3 regions of the Paenibacillus sp. J22P143 genome follow, and region 3 is predicted to be linked to each of the others. Evidence: riboswitches for the same ligand, from Rfam matches in the RefSeq annotation. Region 3 holds a riboswitch; each other region holds the start of a gene.
What was found. A riboswitch is a leader RNA that binds a small molecule or an ion and turns the genes downstream of it on or off. The one in region 3 is predicted to bind thiamine pyrophosphate.

Region 1: it holds a riboswitch for thiamine pyrophosphate, as region 3 does, so the genes downstream of both, thiC (phosphomethylpyrimidine synthase ThiC) here and AC58PQ_RS20225 (ECF transporter S component) in region 3, are expected to answer to the same signal.
Region 2: it holds a riboswitch for thiamine pyrophosphate, as region 3 does, so the genes downstream of both, AC58PQ_RS13965 (thiamine phosphate synthase) here and AC58PQ_RS20225 (ECF transporter S component) in region 3, are expected to answer to the same signal.

What each region holds. Positions count from the first base shown of each region.
Region 1 is NZ_JCAUAQ010000002.1:231,745-239,132, reverse strand. Features, by position in the region: gene AC58PQ_RS04845 (alpha-E domain-containing protein) at 1-132, shown strand, start outside; gene AC58PQ_RS04840 (transglutaminase family protein) at 129-992, shown strand; gene AC58PQ_RS04835 (GNAT family N-acetyltransferase) at 1,556-2,782, opposite strand; gene AC58PQ_RS04830 (AbrB/MazE/SpoVT family DNA-binding domain-containing protein) at 2,994-3,230, shown strand; TPP riboswitch at 3,282-3,391, shown strand; gene thiC (phosphomethylpyrimidine synthase ThiC) at 3,483-5,258, shown strand; gene bioC (malonyl-ACP O-methyltransferase BioC) at 5,323-6,192, opposite strand; gene AC58PQ_RS04815 (alpha/beta hydrolase) at 6,155-6,937, opposite strand; gene bioF (8-amino-7-oxononanoate synthase) at 6,934-7,388, opposite strand, start outside.
Region 2 is NZ_JCAUAQ010000007.1:141,068-148,455, reverse strand. Features, by position in the region: gene AC58PQ_RS13995 (hypothetical protein) at 1-106, opposite strand, end outside; partial or broken gene AC58PQ_RS13990 (ArsR family transcriptional regulator) at 237-425, shown strand; gene AC58PQ_RS13985 (SdpI family protein) at 432-740, shown strand; gene AC58PQ_RS13980 (bile acid:sodium symporter family protein) at 786-1,769, opposite strand; gene hflC (protease modulator HflC) at 1,944-2,816, opposite strand; gene hflK (FtsH protease activity modulator HflK) at 2,813-3,823, opposite strand; TPP riboswitch at 3,973-4,071, shown strand; gene AC58PQ_RS13965 (thiamine phosphate synthase) at 4,216-4,836, shown strand; gene thiO (glycine oxidase ThiO) at 4,837-6,060, shown strand; gene thiS (sulfur carrier protein ThiS) at 6,044-6,247, shown strand; gene AC58PQ_RS13950 (thiazole synthase) at 6,252-7,019, shown strand; gene thiD (bifunctional hydroxymethylpyrimidine kinase/phosphomethylpyrimidine kinase) at 7,281-7,388, shown strand, end outside.
Region 3 is NZ_JCAUAQ010000017.1:535-7,922, forward strand. Features, by position in the region: gene AC58PQ_RS20205 (hypothetical protein) at 1-148, shown strand, start outside; gene AC58PQ_RS20210 (YuzC family spore coat inner layer protein) at 607-1,002, shown strand; gene AC58PQ_RS20215 (energy-coupling factor transporter transmembrane component T family protein) at 1,087-1,884, opposite strand; gene AC58PQ_RS20220 (ABC transporter ATP-binding protein) at 1,875-3,371, opposite strand; gene AC58PQ_RS20225 (ECF transporter S component) at 3,377-3,973, opposite strand; TPP riboswitch at 4,111-4,220, opposite strand; gene AC58PQ_RS20230 (DUF3105 domain-containing protein) at 4,400-5,095, shown strand; gene AC58PQ_RS20235 (helix-turn-helix transcriptional regulator) at 5,096-5,878, opposite strand; gene pyk (pyruvate kinase) at 6,005-7,388, shown strand, end outside.

The sequences.
Region 1 (7,388 bases), on a different contig from region 3:
TGCATGGATGAAGATGATATGAAATCAGGCAAATTAGAAATGACATTACAAGCACTTCTAGACTCCTGTAACCTGATGGGCTCCAGGATGTCCAAAGTCTTTTTTCCCTCTCGGGAGGAGGTTATCGCATGAAGAAGTTGGAAATCACGCATATTACACGCTATTCCTACACCGACTCCGCACAGGACAGTGTCAATGAGATTCGGCTCACCCCTTTAACGGACAATCGTCAGTCCTGTTATCACCATGCGATTACTACTGAGCCCGTGTCCGCTTTTTTCTCGTATTCTGATTATTTCCATAACCGCGTACATGCCTTTACAGTGAATAAGCTGCATCGTGAGCTCACAATCAAGATGGTCTCCACCGTCGTCACACATGACAATGATAACAATCCTGTTCCCGTTCCCTCGCCCTATGAGGAAAAAGCTGTGAGATTCGGAGATGACTTCCAAAATGAATATGCCGAATACTTATTACCCACAAGTTATACGGAACTAACGCCGGAATTGAAGGTGTACGCCGACGCCATTTCCGATGATGGAGTAGCTTTATATGATCTACTCCACAACATCTATACCACGATCAATCGCGACTTCACATACGACGCTTATGCAACCTCCGTTGTGACTACCGTTGGCGAAATGTTGAAGCTGCGGCGTGGTGTTTGCCAGGACTACTCTCATTTCATGATTGCCATTTGCCGAGACAAAGGCATTCCAACCAGATACGTGAGCGGTTACCACTTCGTCGGTGATTTGCAAGGAGGCAGTGCAGATTTCACGCAAGCCTCCCACGCTTGGGTAGAGTGTCTCATCCCTGGCGCAGGATGGTTCGGATATGATCCGACGAACAATTGTGAAGTCAATTGGCGCTATATCAAGCTTGGGCATGGACGAGATTACAACGATATCGTACCTGTCAAAGGCGTCTATCGCGGCTCGGGTACACAAGACTTGGAAGTGATTGTGGATGTAAAGCTAGTGGAGTAAACTTGCGGTTACAGGAGCTACAGCGAAAAGAGGGTGTCCCCAGTCATGTATGTGGCGGGGAACCCTCTTTTTTACATCAATAAGAATTTGTTCTTCCGAGTACCGGAAACTTATAATCTTATGTGGCCAAAAATGCGAAAGTGCATCCTTTTGAATCGAAGCAACCCCTTAATCTAAAATGCGTGCGATTATGCAACTATTTCTGGAAGTAAACAACTTTTTGGCAGTTTTTGCTCCAAAAGGTTGTATTTTTGCACTAATTCTACGATTTAGAACCATGCCCTCTCAAAATAAATGTACTTTAGCATCTTTGACCATTGATTTCAGTGTTTCCGTTCAGAGGTAGAGATTGGTGGAGATTGGAACTGAAAATCAATTCATCGTCGGGTACAGTACTTACTTATTGTTCCCTATTTTGGAGAGGCAGTCGTAATAATCGTAACATGTAACTGACTGATTTCTCTGTCAATTAGCTTTAAAAATTGGTTCTAAATACTCGCAGTATAGAAACCGTTAGAAGTTAGTAATATTTTAGTCAAAGCCAGCCCCTCCTCTACCAATACTTAAAAGAAATCCGTCAGATACGTTGTTCGTTCCGGAATGAATCGTTCCAATCTGGAGATCTCATCCGCGCTGCCGTGTAGACGGCCAATGTGATGCAGCAACGAGGCTCGCTTATAACCCATTAGCAGCGCTGATAACGTCTGGATATCACACGAAATGACGTCCCGCTCCGCCTCTACCTCGGCGCCGCCCCCACTATGGAACACTTGTTCCTCATCCAGCTTTACGATGTCGTTCCCTTCAGCGCTCCCAAGTTGAATTCGGAATATCCCGTTATTCCATTCGGCTTGATCGTCCTGAAGCTGCAGATAGAATGGCTTGCTTACCTCAGTTCCATCCGCAACTTCGTTAAATGGATATGACTGCAGAAAGGCTTCGGCATCGACGATCCGTGCCATAAAATAAGGAATGACTTCCTGCTTGATTCGGGGATCCGCCAACAAATAAGGCAGCGGGTCGCCAAGCGGCGCCTGGCATACTACTTTGTCAACCATCGAGTCATGATTGGAGATCAATCGCCATAGCGCACGATTGGCGTCCTCACTTAGTGCAACCAACTCATGTACGGTGAGTATCCTTTCCTTTACCTGATATATGATGTAGCCTTCCGGCTCACCAGCAGGATTCAAGTACAGGGTTACGATCCCTTTCTTAGGCTTGAAAACTCTATTACTCCACCATGCTTCGGTCCGAACGAGCATTCCGTTAAAGCGTTTCGCATACGCCTCATAGATCGGATTCAGCACCGCCGCTTCCGCTTCGATCCGTCTCAGCGTGCTACCTTCTGCAACCTCCGGCTTGGGTAACTGGTTTGCGGCAATTTCATAACGCATGTAATCAATATAGGCTTCCCAGCCGTATTTGCGATAAAACGCAAAGGCAAACGGCGCTAGGAACGATACGACCTGCCCGGACTCTTTCATCGATTTCAGCGATTGTGACAACAGTTGGCCGACCATTCCCTGACGACGATATTCTGGCCATGTCGCAACAGAAGCAATGCCGCCCATCCCCAATGCTTTGCCGTTAATCCACGTTTTCAACTCCAGAATCATTAATTTCGCTGCTAGCCGATCCTCCACGAAATATCCCCAGATCTGTTCGGACTTCATCACAGCCAACCGGTCTTCCCGCTCCTCCGGCAACATAGCAAATTGAAAAGCAAACTCCGACAACGCAAGACTGTCCTTCAATTCATCCTGCTTCAATAATCTGATTTGATCCATAGGGCCTCCCATTTGTCTATTTGCTTCCATTCTAACATGTAGAATTCAAAGCAATCCATACAACCCGAATATTATCAACATTCTTAAAACAGAAGAAGTAAATAAAAGGAATTTGAGTGCATATGTGGAATAGATGTATATACACATTATGATGCCTTGTAACTTGGAGATGCCTTTCATTCGTTCATGAAATAAAGGGGGGTAAATGTATATGAAATCAACGGGAATCGTAAGAAAAGTAGACGAGCTGGGACGTATTGTTTTGCCTATTGAGCTTCGACGTACACTTCATATTGAGATCGGTGATGCGATCGAGGTCTATGTAGATCCAGAGCGTATTACACTTAAGAAGTATATGCCTGCTTGTGTGTTCTGTGGTAATTTTGAGGACATGTCCTATTTCAAAGGGAAGCTCGTTTGCAGCAAATGTATTGATGAGATTACCTAAACAAAATAACATTTGCATAATTTGGAATTAACGTGTAAATTAAATACCTAAGTGCATAGTCACGGGAGCTTGGTGAGACCAGGCTGAGAGGATAGTTACAACTATCGACCGTTAAACCTGATCTGGATAATGCCAGCGGAGGAACACAAGATCTCTTTGTATACCAGGAGACCGCCTCTATTAGAGATGCGGTCTTTTTTCGCAGCATGAATCCTCCGCTTGATCACAATCAATTATAGGAGGCATGGGAAAATGTCAATGGAAACAAGTAAAGAAAACGTCTCTTCTTCAATCTCCTCTTTTCCGGGAAGCAAAAAAGTGTATGTCGAGGGCTCGCGAAAGGACATCCGAGTTCCTATGCGTGAAATCACATTGAGTCCTACAACAGGTGCTTACGGAGAACAGGAAAACGCCCCTCTGCGTGTGTACGACACGAGCGGCGCATATACAGACGAGGAGATCCAAACGGATATTCGTGAAGGAATTCCACCTAATCGTTTGAATTGGATTTTAGAACGCAGCGATGTTGAACTGTATGAAGGAAGAACGATTAAACCGGAAGATAACGGATATTCCAAGGGCGAGCACGTTGCTGAGGTTTTTCCCGGTTTACATCGTCACCCTATGCGAGCGAAAAATGGTCGTAATGTAACCCAGATGCATTATGCACGTCAAGGTATCATCACGTCCGAAATGGAATATATCGCGATTCGCGAAAATGTATCTCCGGAATTTGTGAGGGACGAGGTCGCTCGCGGCAGAGCGATTATCCCCGCAAATATTAATCACCCTGAGAGTGAGCCTATGATTATTGGACGTAACTTTCTCGTGAAAATCAATGCGAATATAGGAAATTCTGCTGTATCGTCCTCCATTGAAGAAGAAGTGGAAAAAATGAGATGGGCTACTCGCTGGGGCGCTGATAATATTATGGATCTCTCTACGGGTAAAAACATTCATACCACCCGAGAATGGATTATTCGTAACTCCCCTGTTCCTATTGGTACCGTACCTATTTATCAAGCACTAGAGAAAGTGAATGGCAAAGCAGAAGATTTGACATGGGAAGTGTACCGAGACACGCTTATTGAACAAGCTGAGCAAGGCGTCGATTACTTTACCATTCATGCTGGTGTTCTGCTGCGTTATGTTCCTCTTACGGCTAAACGAGTAACAGGTATTGTTTCACGAGGCGGCTCTATTATGGCAGCCTGGTGTCTCGCCCACCATCAGGAAAACTTCCTGTATACACATTTTGAAGAGATCTGTGAAATCATGAAAGCCTATGATGTATCCTTTTCATTAGGCGACGGTTTACGCCCAGGATCTATTGCAGATGCGAATGATGAAGCCCAGTTTGCAGAATTAGAAACGTTAGGTGAACTCACCAAAATCGCCTGGAAGCATGACGTGCAAGTCATGGTAGAAGGCCCTGGTCACGTACCCATGCATTTAATCAAGGAAAATATGGATAAACAACTTGAAATCTGTGATGAAGCTCCTTTTTACACATTAGGACCGCTTACTACGGATATTGCGCCAGGCTATGACCATATCACTTCTGCCATTGGAGCAGCGATGATAGGCTGGTTTGGTACAGCCATGCTGTGCTATGTAACTCCCAAAGAGCATTTGGGCTTGCCCAATAAAAATGACGTTCGTGAAGGGGTTATCACCTATAAAATTGCTGCTCATGCCGCTGATTTAGCCAAAGGTCATAAAGGCGCCATGGATCGCGATAATGCGTTATCTAAGGCACGTTTCGAATTCCGGTGGCATGATCAATTCAACTTATCCTTGGATCCAGAAAGAGCCATAGCGTATCATGATGAGACACTGCCTGCAGAAGGTGCCAAGATCGCTCATTTTTGTTCGATGTGCGGTCCTAAGTTCTGCTCCATGCGGATTTCCCAAGATATCCGAGACTACGCCAAACTACAAGGCATTGAGGATGCGCAAGCCATTGAACAAGGCATGAGTGAAAAGTCGGAGGCTTTTAAGAAAGCGGGTCACAAAATTTATACGTAAACAAAAGAGGGTTGCTGCGGCAACCCTCTTTTCCTTTCAGTGAATCTTCATCTATTAGAAGGAATTATCCTTTCCACTCATCCGCCTCCGCTTCGAACATAAGAAGCTCGTAACTCGCAACAACGCCCCCCTGTATACCGAACTTTTCCTCGTATACTTCATACATCTTGGCGAACAGACGTCGTTTGCTGAGACCATGCCATGCAATGGCTTCTGACGTGCTAGCTCCCATTGCTTTTACGGAGTAAAGAAATTCTCTTACAGACGCATACATTTCTTTTTGGATCGAATGCTCGTCTTGGATATGTGAAAATCCCGCTTCTAAAAGCCATTCCTTCCACTGCGCTCTCGATTGTAAAGACAGCCCATGCCGCTGCGGTTCTATACCGATTGCTCGATATACTTCTTGAAATGACTCGTGCAATTCATAGAACGTATCGGGTCCGAAAGTGGTGAACACCAGCCTGCCTCCAGGACGAATAATCCGCCGAAGATGCCCTAGCGTTTGCCTTGGATGATTCAGCCATTGGAAACAGGCGTTAGAGACGATGAGATCAAATGAAGCTGTTGGAGCATCATGCGCCCACGTTTCAACATCCCCAACCAAAAATCGTAATCGAGACGAAAGGCCGTATACGGCATCTATCTCGTTCCATCTACTTGATCGCACTCGCTGTTCAGCTACTTTGATCATCTCTGGTGCGATATCAAGTGCAGTAATCGACACGGATGACGACCACTTGTTCAACAAAATTTCGGTAAGAGCTCCCGTGCCGCAGCCGATCTCAAGTATGTTGAACTCATCTGCGTGGACATCCCGCAGAGATTGTGCCAGCCTCTCAGCCATGCTTCGCTGCACATGGGCATGATGATCATACAACCCCTTGGAGCTACGGTTAAACTGACGACGAATAGCGGTTTTCTTCGCGTTCATGCCACCAACTCCTCATTTTATCAGCTATGTCAGCCTCTCTTTCCATAAACGGAGCATGCCCACGATTAGGAATTGCAACTAACTCCGCATCCGGCAATTGGGCTGCAAGCTCTCGTGCAGCGCCGTAAGGGCAAATCTGATCTGCAGTTCCATGAACGATCAGCACAGGACAAGTGAGAGTCGGCAACTCAGACACGATGTTCACATCTCGCAAAATCTGGAGGCCAGATAGGAGTCCTGAGATTGTCCATCCACCAGGGAAAGGAAGTCCCCCTCCAAGACCTTCTTCTAATTCATCTTCTGTAAATAAGTTTTGCCGAAATTTAGTTTCAACACGTTGTGGATCCTTCTGCAGCTCTGTCATCATCTGTCTAATGGCTGCAGCTGACCATCCTAGCTCCTTCTCTTCTTTGGAACGGGTAAATCGAGCATTTGCCGCAATGACCACAAGTCCATCCCCGTAACCTTTGGCTGCTAATCTCAGTGCTAATAATCCACCGAGGGACCATCCGCAGATCAACAGCCTGCCACGCTCATTCGAAGAAATGATAGGCATGGCGGCCGTTTCCGTCAAGAGTAGCATTTCCTCAGGCGAATCCGCCTTACTGTAATCGACAGATATGTGATGAAAATCAGGCAACAACGCTCGCACACGATCGAAAACCTGATCCGACATGCTCCATCCAGTCAGCCACAACACGGTTGATCTTGACTCTCTCCGAGTTTTCACATCCTGTGTCATCATCGCTTCAACACTCCCAGTTGGAATCCAATGCTGCGGATATGTTCAACAGCATCCGTCAGTTCTTTTTCTGTGTGGGCGGCTGATAAAGAGAAGCGGATACGAGCCGTGCCAACAGGAACAGTCGGCGGACGTATCGCTACTGCAGCAATTCCTTCAGCTTCAAGTGCTCTGCTAAAGCGTAAGGTCGTAGCGTTATCACCAACAATCACGGGTACAATCGGGGAGTTGCCGACACCGATCGTGAAACCGGCCGCCCTCAGCAGGGAACGGAATAGGCCGCTTAACGCGAATAGCCTTTCTCGGCGCCAGTGCTCAGCTTGGACCAAGGCTAACCCCTCCGCAATACCAGCTAGGATCGAAGGGGGTAAAGCGGTCGAGTAAATGAGCGGTCTCGCTTTGTTAATCAACCATCGAATAAGCATATGACTGCCGCAGATATATGCGCCATAGA
Region 2 (7,388 bases), on a different contig from region 3:
CTTCCGTTGGTGTATCAGCATATTCGTAAGCGTTCCCCGAAGAAATCCCAAGACTGACTTGCAAGCCTATACTGACTAGCCCAAGAGCTACAATCTTTTTCCACATCGTCTGTCACTCCTTCATGCCATGATTTCAATCACCTAGTATGTTCTACTATAATATGGATAATAAGTTGTGGTGAATAGCCAAAAAGTGTTTGTAAAGCCAAAGAAGCAAAGGGCATGCGCCAATTGAGGCTGATCATTTCAAGATTAGCAAGCCGAGCATATCGCATCATTTGAATTTGCTTAAACAGGCGGGGCTTGTACTTGATGAACGTCAGGGACAACATATTATGTACACCTTGCACACCACAGTTGTCGAAGAAGTGATTGGATGGATGTTTAACATACTTAACAAAAAAGATCAGGAGGAACCGTCATGAAAACATATGCGGGTTATGAGGTCTATTGATCCGAAGAAAGCGAATTTCGAGAAATTTCCTGCGGCTTTTGAGGTGACACGGTTCGGGGTGACCCTTCTTTTAGCTGTTGTAGGCTGGGCGGTCATTTTCGTTAATTTAGGCCATAGCTTGGATTTCCAAAAAATCACGATGATTCCGCTTGGCGCGTTGTTTGCTGTCATGGGGAATTTCTTAACGCAGGTGAAGCCCAACTATACGTTCGGAATTCGAACGCCAATTAGTTCTTTAATTCCAGTTCTCTACTCCTATATGTTGTTTAATCGTCTTAAGAAGTGAATAGGGTGCATGCAGGCTGCCAGCGAAACGCTGAGCAGCCTTTTCTCACATTTGTTTAACACCATTAACCTTTAAGCTAGGCGTGTCACTTTTTAACGCATACTTTCGATTCAGAAGAAAGCCGAAGAGGGAAGCAAGTGATTGCTGGAACAGCATGCCAAGCACGACTGGAATCGCCACGGGCGGCGGGAAATAGGCTACAGCGAGTACCGCGCCCGCACTGATATTTCGCATACCACTGTTAAAAGTAAGGGCAACCACGACATCTTGTTCCCAACGGAACAACCTAGCGACAAGCCAACCGATCATGTAGCCCAGCGAGGCCACAATGAGCACAAAAGCTGCCAATCCTAGCAATTTGGCGTTGAAATCCCGCAGATAGGGAGCGATGACGGAGCTATTAATCGCAACGACGATACCCATGAAAATTTTAGAAAAAGGACCTAAACGACCACCCCACTGCTCCTTAATTTTCCCTCGCGTCCATTGATTCAGCAGCATCCCGATGAGAGAAGGTACGACGATCATGAAGAATAAGCCCTTCATCATGGCAAAGGTATCGAGCTGTACCTTGGTGCCAACCAAAACAGACAGTGTGTACGGTACGACGAAAGGTGAGAGAATCGTATCCATCAGGATGATCGATAATGTAAGCACAATATTGCCCCGATAGATCGCCACCCACACGAAGCTAGTAATCCCAGTAGGAATGGCTGCGGCCAAAATAAGTCCCGTAATCGTCAACGGTTCGTGACTATAAACAGCATGCCCGAGACCGAGCGCAATAAGCGGCATCCCGACATGCAAGATGAACAAAGTAGCTAGAAGCGGAAGCGGTTGAACAACGACCTTAATGAATTCTCGGAAACTGGAGGAGATACTCCCCGAGAAGGTCATGAAGGCAAACAACCAAGGTGATAAATAGGTGAATCCTGATAAGTGACTTCCGAGCAGAACGCCGATCAGGACACTGATGGGGGTGATAAGCGGCATAATCTTTTCTAATTGACGATTCAACTGAGGCAGCATCTAGGTGAACATTCCTTTCGTGACCAGTTCAGAACTGGTGCAGTAATATGCCGATTGATCTTACAATTGTAGCAGAACAAAAAATAGAAGATAAGAGTCAATTAGAGGAAGGTTAATGACATCAATAAAAAAAGCATGCCATCCGAAGATGACATGCTCTGAGGGATAACCAATTTATTTACCAAGTAAAATTTTCGTGTACGGGGAATCAATAGGAAGCATGATGACAGGCTCTCCTTTAAATGACACCAAGTAACTATCCAGCGTACGGTAGAAATTGTAGAAGGCTGGGTCCTGGCCGTAGGCAGTGTTGTAAATTTTAGCCGCTTCTTGCTCGCCTTCAGCCACGATTTTCTTCGCGTCAGCTTGGGCTTGAGCGATCAACTCGCTTGCCTGTCTGTCAGCCTTGGAGGTGATTTTCTTCGATTCTTCATCCCCCTCGGATAAGTACTTCGCCGCGATGGATTGGCGGTCGGAAATCATCCGTTTATACACGCTTTGCTTGTTAGAATCGGGCAGATCGGTACGTTTGATACGCACATCGACGATTTGGATGCCGTAGTTATCGCGCTCCATCAACTCCGAAACTTCCTTCGTAATCTCATCGTTCAGGTTACCACGTTGTGTATTTTCGCTGATGATATCGCTGTAATTGATCTCCGATAATTTCCGTCTAACGGTGTTATACACAGCCGCATCAATGCGCTCTTCCCCGCCTGTGATGGATTGAATCGTACGCAGGAACTGCTGAGCATCATCAATCCGCCATACCGTATAGTTATCAACTTCGATCGGCTTTTTATCTTTGGTCAAAATGGAAGTAGGCTTGCTGTCATACACCATCTGATATTTTGGAAGCGTGCGAACCGATTCAATGAATGGGATTTTAAAATGAATCCCAGGCTCCGTTTGGATCCGAACGGCTTCTCCGAATTTGAGAACGACGCGGTATTGTCCTTCTTTGACAATAAAGATGGAAATCAGGAAGAAAAAAGCAAGAACTACACCAACGATTGATCTGAAAATCCATTTGCGTTGCATGGTCATTTCGCAGCCCCTCCTTGCGCCGTTCCTGTTGCAGCGGCAGGTGTCCGTAACAGCTCATTAATTGGTAAATATTTGACCGTTTCGCCGGTGCTGTCGCTGATGAAAATTTTGGCATTCGGTAATATTTTCTCTAACGTCTCGATGATAAGTCTGCTTTCCGTAACCGATTTATTATTCGCATACTCCGCATAGATGGCATTGAACTTCGCAACATCCCCCTGAGCATTCAAAATCCGTGATTTCTTCTGGGCTTCGGCATTCTCAAGAAGGGCCTGAGCGTTTCCGCGCTCCCTAGGCAGGATATCATTTTCGTATTTCGTTGCGACGTTAATCTTCGTGTTTTTCTCTTCCCGCGCATTCGTTACATCTTTAAAAGCATTCTGTACATCACCCGCAGGCGGCTCAATATCTTGGAACTTCAAATCGACAATATGGATGCCAGTTTGATATTTGGTCTGCATCTCGATCAATCGTTCTTTGACCTTGCCTTGGACCTCGGTTTTTCCTTCTGTAATGGCAAAATCGAGTGCGGTAGCACCGATAACTGAACGAATCGCTGCACTCGCGGAGTTGCGAAGGAACAATTCTGCATTATCAATGTTGTACAAGTAGTTACGCATGTCACTGATATTCCATTCCACAACGGCATCGGCTGATAAAATATTTTCATCCCCCGTGATCATCATCGCTTCTTCATCTACGGGTGTGATTTTACCATTGGCTTCACGGAAGCCGATCTGGATACGCTGAGTCTTTTTGGCAGGCAGTACAATCACCTGTTGAATAGGGAAAGGGAGTTTAAAGTGAAGCCCAGCTTCCTTCTCCGTCGTATATTTGCCTAATGTTAAAATGGCCGCTTTCTCATGCTCCTGCACCGTATAGAAGGTGGACGATCCAAAGATGAGGACAAGAACGATAATAAGGCCGGCTATGATTTTAGTCACCAAGCCCGGAGGGAGCGAGGTAGGTCTTCGTCGATCGGGTTCTGGCAGTACAAATGGTTCCATTGAAAACACCCCTTTAATATAAGATTTACTGCTATGCTATACGGGTGAAGTTGGAATTAGTTTCATTATGGTCGAATGAGGGATACGATGGAAATTAGTTATTTCCAAGAGTTGGCTGTCATGCTATGATATTTAGTAATTGCAAACGAATGAATCCCTAGGGGCGCCGAGAGGCTGAGACAGTGTAGACTGAACCCTTTGAACCTGATCTGGTTTATACCAGCGGAGGAAAGTGGAACGAGCTTTGGAGCCGATTTAATATCGGTATATGATGAGGCAGCCTACAACCACTTTCCTGAGGAAAGTGGTTTTTTTATTTTTTCGACAACGTCAGGATGGTTTACTTGTTCGTGAGCACAAGCGATGTTTGGTGGAGAGGAGTCGAGCGATCGGTGTCAGAGAAAGAGCTGCATGTCATATCAGGTGGAAAGCATACATGGTCAGAGATAGCGAAGATTGCGGCACAGATTCACCCCTATGTCACAGCGATTCATATTCGCGAAAAAACGAAGTCCTTGGACGAAATTTTTATCGGCATGCAGTACATCTTGGAGCAAGGGATTCCTGCCAAAAGTCTGTACATCAACGGCTTTCCTTCTATCGCTCTAGCTCTACAAACAGGGGGGCTTCAGCTTCCAGGCACGACACCATCGCTGGTTATTCAGGATGAGTTCTGCCAAGGGATACAGCGCATCGGAGTCTCCGTGCATCATGCAGATGAGGCGAAATGGCGTGAAAAAGAAGGTGCCGACTATGTCATGTACGGTCATATCTTTGCGACAAACTCGAAGCGGGGAGCGCCGCCTAGAGGCTTGGAGCAATTACGGGAACTGGTTAATCACGTTAACATTCCTGTGATAGCGATTGGTGGGATGACGCCTGCGAGAGTAAGATCCGTGCTGGATACAGGAGCATCGGGTATCGCGGTCATGAGCGGAATTTGGGAAGCAGCGGATCCACTCGGAGCCGTTCTGGCCTATCACGATGAGCTTAGGCAGATAGAGGTGAGTTAAATGTCAGCAACAAGATCAGATGTCATCATCGTTGGCGGTGGTGTTATTGGTACATCCATCGCCTATTACTTGGCTAAAAGAGGGCAATCCGTCACGCTGCTGGAGCGCGGCCAGCTGGGCACAGAAGCCTCGGCTGCGGCAGCGGGCATGCTCGGTGCGCAGTCCGAGATGGAGGACACCGGCGCCCTGTTCCAATGGGCGCGCCAAAGCCGTGCCATGTTCCCCGAGCTAAGCGGGGAACTGCGAGAACTCACGGGCATCGACATCGGCCTCGTCCGTGAGGGGCTGCTGAACGTCGCGCTCAGCGACGTTCAAGAGCGAGAGCTGCGCGCGCGGGAGAAGCTCCAGCGCGCGGTGGGCGAGAAGGCCCAGTGGCTCAGCGCCGCTGAAGCCACTGCGATAGAGCCCGCGCTGAGCGGAGCTACGCGCGGAGCCCTGTACCTGCCCGAGGATGGGCAGGTAGATGCGCCCTTGCTGGCTGCGGCGTTCGCGCAGGCTGCGCAGGTGCTGGGGGCGAAGGTGCAACCCTTCGCCGGGGTGCAAGGGCTGCTGACCGCGCAGGAGCGCGTCATCGGCGTGCTGACAGCCGCCGGTCCGCTCTACAGCGACCACGTTGTCGTCGCCGCAGGCACGTGGAGCGGTCAGCTGCTTGCAGGCATCGGCATCGACCTGCCGATGTATCCCGTGAAGGGCGAGTGCTTTTCCGTGAGGACGCCGAAGCCTCTATTGAAGAAAACCCTGTTCACGCCAGGGTGCTATATCGTTCCGAAAGCCGGCGGACGGTTGGTGGTCGGCGCGACGGTCGTACCGAACAGCTATGACCGCAAGGTGTCGCTCTCGGGCTTAGCCGAGCTGATGGAACGCGCGAGGGGTCTGATGCCGCTACTTTGCGATGCAGAGTGGGAGAAGGCTTGGTCGGGGCTGCGCCCGCAGACAGCCGACGGATTGCCCTACATCGGCAAGGTACCGATGGTAGAGGGTTTGTATACAGCTTGCGGTCACTACCGCAACGGGATTTTGCTGAGCCCGATCACCGGGAAAGTGATGGCGGATTGGATCGTGGGCGGAGATGGCGTTGGTGAACAAGGGATGCCACCGTTAGCCACTTGGCTGAATGCTTTCAGCCCTGATTTATCGCCGGAGACCACGCGAGTGAGTCAGCAGGCTAAGGAAGAATTCTCGGCTACAGGAAAGGAATGGATAAGCCTTGAAACTGCACATTAATGGTCAGCAGGTTGATGTACCCGATACGATTCGAACCGTTGTGGAGCTGCTGGCACACTTCGATTTGAGCGACAAAATGCTCGTGGTTGAGCATAACGCAGCCATTTTACATAAAGAGGATCACGCAGGTGCTGAGCTTGCAGAAGGTCACAAAATTGAGATCGTTCATTTCGTTGGAGGAGGATAAAGACATGTTAAAAATCGGTCCATATGAGTTCCGTTCACGTTTGCTGCTAGGTACGGGGAAGTTTCCAGATTTTCAGATTCAAAAACAAGCGGTGGATATCAGTGAGTCCCAAATTTTGACGTTTGCGGTGCGACGGATGAACATTTTTGAAGCGAGTCAGCCGAATTTCTTGTCGATGCTGGATACGTCGAATTTCACATTGCTGCCGAATACCGCAGGTGCCAAAACAGCCGAAGAAGCGGTTCGCATCGCGCGTTTAGCGAAAGCCTCAGGCTTGTGCGACATGATCAAAGTTGAGGTTATTGGGGATGAAATGACGCTGCTGCCCGATCCAGTGGAAACGCTGAAAGCTTCGGAAATGCTGCTAGAGGAAGGCTTTATCGTGCTTCCTTATACATCAGATGACGTGTTGTTAGCTAAGCGTCTGCAAGCTCTCGGCGTACATGCAATTATGCCAGGCGCATCACCGATCGGCACGGGGCAGGGGATTATTAACCCGCTGAACCTAAGCTTCATCATCGAGCAGGCGACGGTTCCCGTTATCGTGGATGCAGGTATTGGTGCACCTTCGGATGCGGCATTGGCGATGGAAATGGGAGCGGACGGCGTGTTGCTTAACACAGCAGTATCAGGTGCTAAGGATCCAGTCAAAATGGCGTACGCCATGAAACTCGCGATTGAAGCGGGACGCGCTGGCTTTGAGGCGGGGCGCATTCCGAAGAAGCGCTACGCATCGGCAAGCAGTCCGATGGACGGGTTGAGTCGGGGATAGGGAAAGCCCTGCAATACGGAATCATGGCTAACGGACATGGAAGACGCTATTTGGTAAGTATATGAGGTTTTGAAATTCTAACGGACACTGGAGACGCTATACAGCGGAATTTGCTTAATACTTGTGAATTCTGCTGAGATAACGTCTGTGGTGTCCGTTAGATCATGGATAAAGCTATTTAGGCAACTATAACGTCCGTTATGACCGTTAGAAAATCTAGATGGAAGTCTGCAGCGTAGGATTGAGAGAGGGGGGAATAGCGTGGCGATTTACAAAGCATTGACGATAGCTGGCTCAGATAGCGGCGGTGGCGCAGGCATTCAGGCGGATCTGAAAACATTTCAAGAGATAGGCGTCTACGGCATGTCC
Region 3 (7,388 bases):
TTACGGCGGTCGTAAGGCCCCTCTTGGGCCTTATGCAGGGCAATCACGCCACTTCGGCGGCATTGCCGGCACTGTAACGCCCTTTTGGGGCGTTACGGGCGGACAGCCGCCGACTTACGGCGGTCGTAAGGCCCCTTTTGGGCCTTAGGCGGACCTGCGCGACTTTCACGGCAATGCCATGGCCGTATGCTCTTTTCATCTAAACTTTAATGTACATGTTCCCACTCGTATTTTCAATTTATATCACTATACGCGCCAACCACCCGCTCAAACACAAAAAGGACCCCAACGAGCCTAACCTCGCGGAGTCCTTTTCCAAAACGTCTATGTGCCAAACTTTATTTGTCTTTTTTAGCGTGTGAACCGTCGCAGTTGCCCTCCGTGTTTTGCGTGTTGCCGCATGCACATTTACCCATGATCTCTACCTCCTCCAAATGTAATGATGTTGGGTTTATTATACCCAGTTCACTTACATTTGTAAAGTAGTTAATAAAAAGTTAGTTAATGAGGATAATTATCATTCTCAGTTGACCCGCCTATGCACACTCGCCTACAACTCACATATATTGCTAGTGCTCATCATTTTACAGAAAGGGGTCGGTCTCGATGTACAACGACCCAACCTTGTACCCCTATCCCCCAGTTCAGTATCATCTGTATCCTGCTCATCCGTACCACTATGCACCTTACTGGGCGTGGGACCGCAACTATCCGCCTGTTAATACCAAAATGCTTTCGAATTCGGTCGTTACCTCCGAACATTTGCTAAAGGATGCCTCCATCCTCGTCAAAAAACTCAATGACCCCACGATCGCCCAGCAATTAATGACGAGTGCCCAAAACGGCAATCAAAAAGAAGTAGATCGCATTGTTCAAACATTCGGTAGTGAATCCGCAATCAAAGCCAGCTACAGCCCTAGTGCTATACAGTTCGTGGTTGGTCCTCGCATTACCGAAAATCCATGTTGCCTAGTCACGATCATGCTCAAATGGGGCCAATGAGAAAAAGAGCAATCCGCTCCTTAAGTGGAGTTGGGTTGCTCTTTTGCTGTGTGGGGTCGCGCTACTCATTCCTCATATTTAGCCTCAACGAACATCTACGCTGCTCAGTATCGGCCATGTAACCGCTAGCCAATGGGCTGCTGCAATGAGCACAAGCCAGTAGACACTGTAATACACATCCAACTTCGAGTAGGAGGATACATAATAATACGTGCGTTTGCGATTCATCGAAAAACGCTTCGCTTCCATCGCTACCGCCGTCCTGTGGGCACGGCGAATGCTTTGAGCCAGCAGCGGGATAGCGATCATCCGCATCGTGGTATACCACGATGTGAGCGGATTCCGCTGCTTGCGATTGCCCCTAACCTTGAGCGCACAGCGAAGCGTCTGGAACTCCTCTAAGATGACGGGCAGCATACGCAATGCTGCCAGAAAGCTGTACGCGTACTTCGGCGCGACCTTCCACTGCTGCATCATCGCGTAAAACAACGCGACAGGCCGCGTGGTCAAGCTGAACAGCAAGCCAACCGAGGCTACTTGCATACCGCGCAAACCAAGATGGATCCCGCGATAGAAGCTTTCCTCGGTGATTCGAATAATCCCGAAGTGAAACCAGAGGGTCTCCCCGGTTCCGAACATCATCATCCCCGCAGAGGATGACACAAAAATTAGCAGAAAGGGCGAAGCGTATAGCAATAATCTTTTGACAGGATGACCCGACAACAAAGCCAGCGGAAGTAATGCCCCGATCGTCAGGAACAGCATCATGTTAATGTTATGTGTGAAGACGACAACGATGAATAGCAGAATCGACAAGACGAGCTTCACACCTGGATTCACCCGATGCAGCCACGTTTCGCGAAAGCTGAATGTTAGTTGCATAGCAGCGGCTCACCCCCTGTGACGACAGGCACTAGGACTGCGGGCGCGCTTTCTGTCACGCGCCCCGCCTCGACTTGCCAGACGCGCGTAGCCCAGCGCTGGACGATCTCGTGATCGTGGGTAACCATCACGATCACGGTCCCGCTGGCGCGCAGCCGCTCCAGCTGCTCGAGCATGCGCAGCGTGCCATGCGCATCGAGCCCGAAGGTGGGCTCATCCAGCAGCAGGAGGCGCGGCCCGCGAACCATCGCGGACGCCACGCTGAGCCTGCGCTTCTGGCCCATCGAGAGCTGGAACGGGTGCCGCTCGCGCAGCGCAAGCAGGTCGTACTCCCGGAGCAGCAGCTCGGCCGCTGCCGACTGCCCGTTCCTCGGCTGACCCTCTGGCAAGCCATAGGTCAGCTCTTCCTCCACGGAGTTCGTGACGAATTGGAACTCCGGGTTCTGGAACACAAAGCCGACTTGCTCCGCAAGCTGCTCGACTTTGTTGCCCTTCACTCCCGCGATCACACAGCTTCCGCGGGTCGGAATGAGCCGCATGATCGCGAGGAGGAGCGAGCTTTTGCCAGCGCCGTTGGCACCGACAACGGTGATCCAGTCGCCAGGATATACATGAAAGTTATCCACAGAGGTCCTGATCTGCCCGCTGCGAAGTCCGACGAAATCCTGGAAGACCATGACGGGCTCTATGGACTGTACGCTATGTTGGAAGGTTCTCTGGTCATCCACCCTCGCATCCGCATACAGGTTCTCCTTGGCATAATCCTCCCACACCTCGGGATACCAAATCCCGTATTCCCTGATTTGTTCCTTGTACGTCTCGAACATGGCATGCGGTGGCCCATCCGCCAAAACCCCACCCTCAGGTGTCAGGATGATCAGACGGTCGAGAAGATCCAGCATGCCGCTAATTTTGTGCTCCACGATGAGGAGGGTTTTATCCCCGCTAATCGACCGGATCGTGTCCCACACCTGCTTCGTGCCCTCGTCATCCAGCAGCGCCGTAGGCTCATCGAGGAAGATCACCTCTGGCTCTAACGCCAGTACGCTAGCAATCGCTAGTCGCTGCTTCATCCCTTGAGACAGCGTACTAATCAGTGTGTGAGCATCTGGTAAATGAAGGCCGACCAAGTCCAAATAATGCTGAATACGCGCAGGCATTTCTTCGCGCGGCACTTCCTGATTTTCCAATACGAACGCGATCTCTTCGTCGATATAGGGCATACAAAACTGCGTATCAGGATCCTGAAACACATACCCCCATCGTCTAGGTCTGCGAATCTCATCCGCTTTGAGCGGAAGCTCGATCATGTCAGGGACAATTCCGCTCAGCACCTGAAGCAGGGTAGATTTGCCGCATCCGCTAGGTCCCAGAAGCAGCACCTTCTCACCAGGCCGGGTGGAAAAGGAAACCCCCTGAAAGATCAGGGGGGCGTCGTCGCCGGGATATTTTAACCGTAGATTCGTAACGCTCATTCCTTCGCTCATCTCGTTTACCCCAGTACGTCGTAATCTTTTTTGGAAACGGGGCGAATCAGATTCAGTACACCTGTACGAGACAATGCATCCGTCAAATAGTACGCGAACACGCCAGCGATCAAAGCACTGCCTAGTAGTCGCAAGCTAACGAACAAAACGTAATTCCATAAAGTGAGTTGCTCGATATAGCCATAGTAAGTATCCACAAATAAGGACATGATCGCTGAAGCAAAGGCTGCGAGAATGGTTACCCCCACGGTTGTACGACGGTAGCGGAATAAAGCAAACGCCAGCTCCGCACCAAGTCCTTGAAGTAAACCAAACACGAGCGTTGCCACTCCCCAATGGCCGCCATATAGTGCCTCAATCGTTGCAGCCGCCACTTCTGCCAACAGGGCAACCCCTGGCTTACGAATGACGAGAAAAGCGAATGTCGCCGCCATGAACCACATCCCGTAGCTTAACTGTTCTGCATGCAAACCTAGTGGCTTCAATAGATCATAGAACGGTCCCCAAATCCGATAAATTACACCGAACACCGCTGAAATAACAATCGTGATCAAAATATCAGTCAGCTTCAACCCTTTTTTACTTACTTCTTGCTGCGCCATCTTCTACTCGACTCCTTTTCCCCAATCCATATTTGTCAATGAGATAGGCGAACACGCCAACCTAAGATACATGGTCTCCTTCGTCCCTAAGGACAAAAAAAGCCCGCCGGATTAACGGTAGGCTTGAACATTTGTGCAAAAAAAGCACATCAGGTCTCTACGCTGGCATTATCCAGATCAGATTAACGGTCAGTGGCATAGGGCCACTATCTCAGCCTGACTTCATCAAGCACCCGTGTTGCTATTCATTTGGCTTAACTGTAGCGGATTAGCCGCTTTTTGGCAATCCTTTTTTCCCAAAAGTTTCGTCGTAGTAGTTGACTTCTACCCCAAAGTAAAACTACAATTTGTAGTGTCTTCATTATTTTTCAATAACGGAGCCTATCCAGGATGGATCATTCCACGATGCAGAAGGGGACTGAAACAATGACAATGTTGCTTTATATCGGACTAGCCATACTCATTGCTGCTATGATTGGCTACGTGCTGACAGCAAGAATGAACAAAGATAGCAGCTCTCGGTTGAAAAAGGCCGAAAAGCAAGCCCTGAAAAAGAAGCATAAAACCTGGCTCCTTATTTCACATGCCCTACTTATTATCGCGATTGGCAGTATAGGTACTTCACTCATTCAAAGCTCAGCCAGCAAGTATAGTCTAGATCAGCTTAATTACCATGCCAACATTCAGGTCACAACAGATAAAGATTACGGACGCGATCACAAGGATGGCACCTTGATGTACGAGATGAAAATCCCTACCTCCGGCACACATAGCCCTCACGATTTGAAGTTCGGATTCTATAAGGAGAGACCTGGTTACGAGTTGCTTGTCCACAATCTGGAGCATGGCGATATCATCATTCATTATCATCCAGATGCACCGAAAGAGCTGGTCGATCAGATCGAATATTTGACTCATTTCAAGACGGCTGGTGCTGGTGTTCTCGCCGTTCCCAATGTGGATGTGCCTGCCGATCAAGAAGTCGTTATAACGGCATGGACGAAAACAATGCCACTCGCCAAATTCGATGAAGCTAGTGTTGGTACGTTTATTCACGACAATATCAACAAAGGTCCTGAGCAAATTCCGGCTAACGTACGTCTTGGCGGCGGAACGATGTAGTTATTTACGAATGGTTTCACGATCTGAAACTAGCTCGGTTGGTACTAAACCCGTAATTCTTCGGAATACGCGATAAAAATAAGAAGGATCGTTATAGCCGATGAACTCGGCTATTTCGGTTACCGTCAGAGCGGAATGCCGCAGCATGTAGACGGCTGTTTTGATCCTCGTAACGTGAACGAATTCACTGATCGTTTGACCTGTAACTTGGCGAAAAAGGGATGCTGCATAATTCGGAGATCGGTTAATGCTAGCGCCTAGCTCATCCTTGGTTACATGTTCGCGGTAATGATTCTGAATATACCCCTTCATTTGTTCCACGAGTAGTGCGGTTGTCGAGGTTGTGGCCGCTTGATCCCACTCCCGCTGGAGGTACACAAACAACTCTTGCCAGTGCGCTTCGCATAGCGCCTGGTAATAGGGCTGTTTGTCTTGCCACCCTCTGTGGATCAGTCGCAGCCGGTCGGCAATGATATCGAATTTCCCCGTCTGCCGGCAGGCAGGGGACGTTAGATGAAGCAGCGGGAAGACGTCCGAGGCTGTTCGTGCATCGAACTGCAGCACAAATTTCTCATGAATTTTGGTGGGCACACTTCGACCATAGTAGGGGGTATGGCTTGGAATGAGCAGCCATTGCCCTTTCTCTAGCACTTGTTTTTTCTCGCGAATCCAGTACACACAGCGGCCATAGATCACGAAAATAAGTGTCCAATCGGATCGAATATTCGGCTGTTCCTCGTTCCATGTACTGCTTTTATCATAGTGGAAGCCTGTTAGCTGCATAGGGGTCACGCCTCCCTTTTATCGTACTATATTACACATATCATACTATAGTTCATAGAAACTCGCATCAATAAGGCATATAATGAAGCCAACTACTCTCTTACATGCGAAAGGAAGTCCTTCACGATGCGTAAAACAAAAATCATTTGTACGATGGGTCCTGCGTGCGACTCCGTTCCAACCCTGAAAGAATTAATTCGCGCTGGCATGAGCGTTGCCAGATTAAATATGGCTCACGGCGATCTCGATGAGCACCGCGGTCGTATTCAGCGTGTACGCCAAGCTGCCCAAGAAATGGGTACAATTATCCCGATTCTGATGGATATTAAAGGTCCAGAAATCCGCATCGGTCAATTGAAAGATGCTTCTTATGATCTACAGACGGGCGATCGTATCGTCTTGACGACGGAGCAAATTATCGGCGATTCCAGCCGCGTATCCGTAAACTATCCAGGCTTGCCGCAAGACGTAAAGCCAGGCAATCTTGTGCTAATCGACGACGGCTCCATCGAGCTACGTGTTGAAATGATTGACGGTACAGAGGTTACTTGTACGGTATTGAACCCCGCTCAGTTGAAACAGCGTAAAGGTGTTAACTTGCCGGGCGTACGTACTTCCCTGCCAGGTGTAACAGAGCGCGATGTGATGCACATCAAATTCGGTGTTGAAGAAAATATTTCAATCGTCGCAATGTCCTTCGTTCGCAACGGCAACGATGTTCGCGAGGTTCGTGCACTGCTCGAGCAGCAAGGCGCTGGCTTGACGCCGATTATTTCAAAAATCGAGAACGAAGAAGGCATGACGAACTTCGCTGGCATCTTGGAAGCATCCGATGGCATCATGGTTGCCCGTGGCGACCTTGGGGTTGAAATTCCGACAGAAGAAGTTCCGATTGCTCAAAAAGATATGATTCGCGCTTGTAACTTAGCTGGCAAACCCGTTATCACAGCTACGCAAATGTTGGATTCCATGCAGCGTAACCCGCGTCCGACTCGCGCTGAAGTGAGTGACGTCGCCAATGCTGTTCTTGACGGCAGTGACGTTGTGATGCTTTCCGGCGAGACAGCTGCAGGGAAATATCCGATCGAGTCCGTGACGATGATGGCCACTATCGCTGAGCGCGTTGAGCAAACAATGGTGCGCAGCTCCTTGGTGGATGCACAGCTTCAGTCCAACAACGAAATCACGGAAGTGTTGTGCCAAGCGGTCGTATCCTCCGCGAACAAGCTGCATGCTGCCGCGATTTTAACACCGACCGAGACTGGCTTCACGGCGCGTATGATTGCCAAATACCGCCCAGAAGCACCGATTATCGCGGTAACGAACAGTGGGCACGCGATCAGCCAACTGAGCATGGTGCAGGGCGTTATCCCTGTTCTTGGCGAGTTCTGCGAATCGACGGATGCGATGATTCGCTCTGCGATAGGCCAAGCGGAGACGCTTGGTTATGTGAAAAAAGGCGACCTTACTGTCGTCTCCGCTGGTATTCCGGTTGGGAAATCCGGTACGA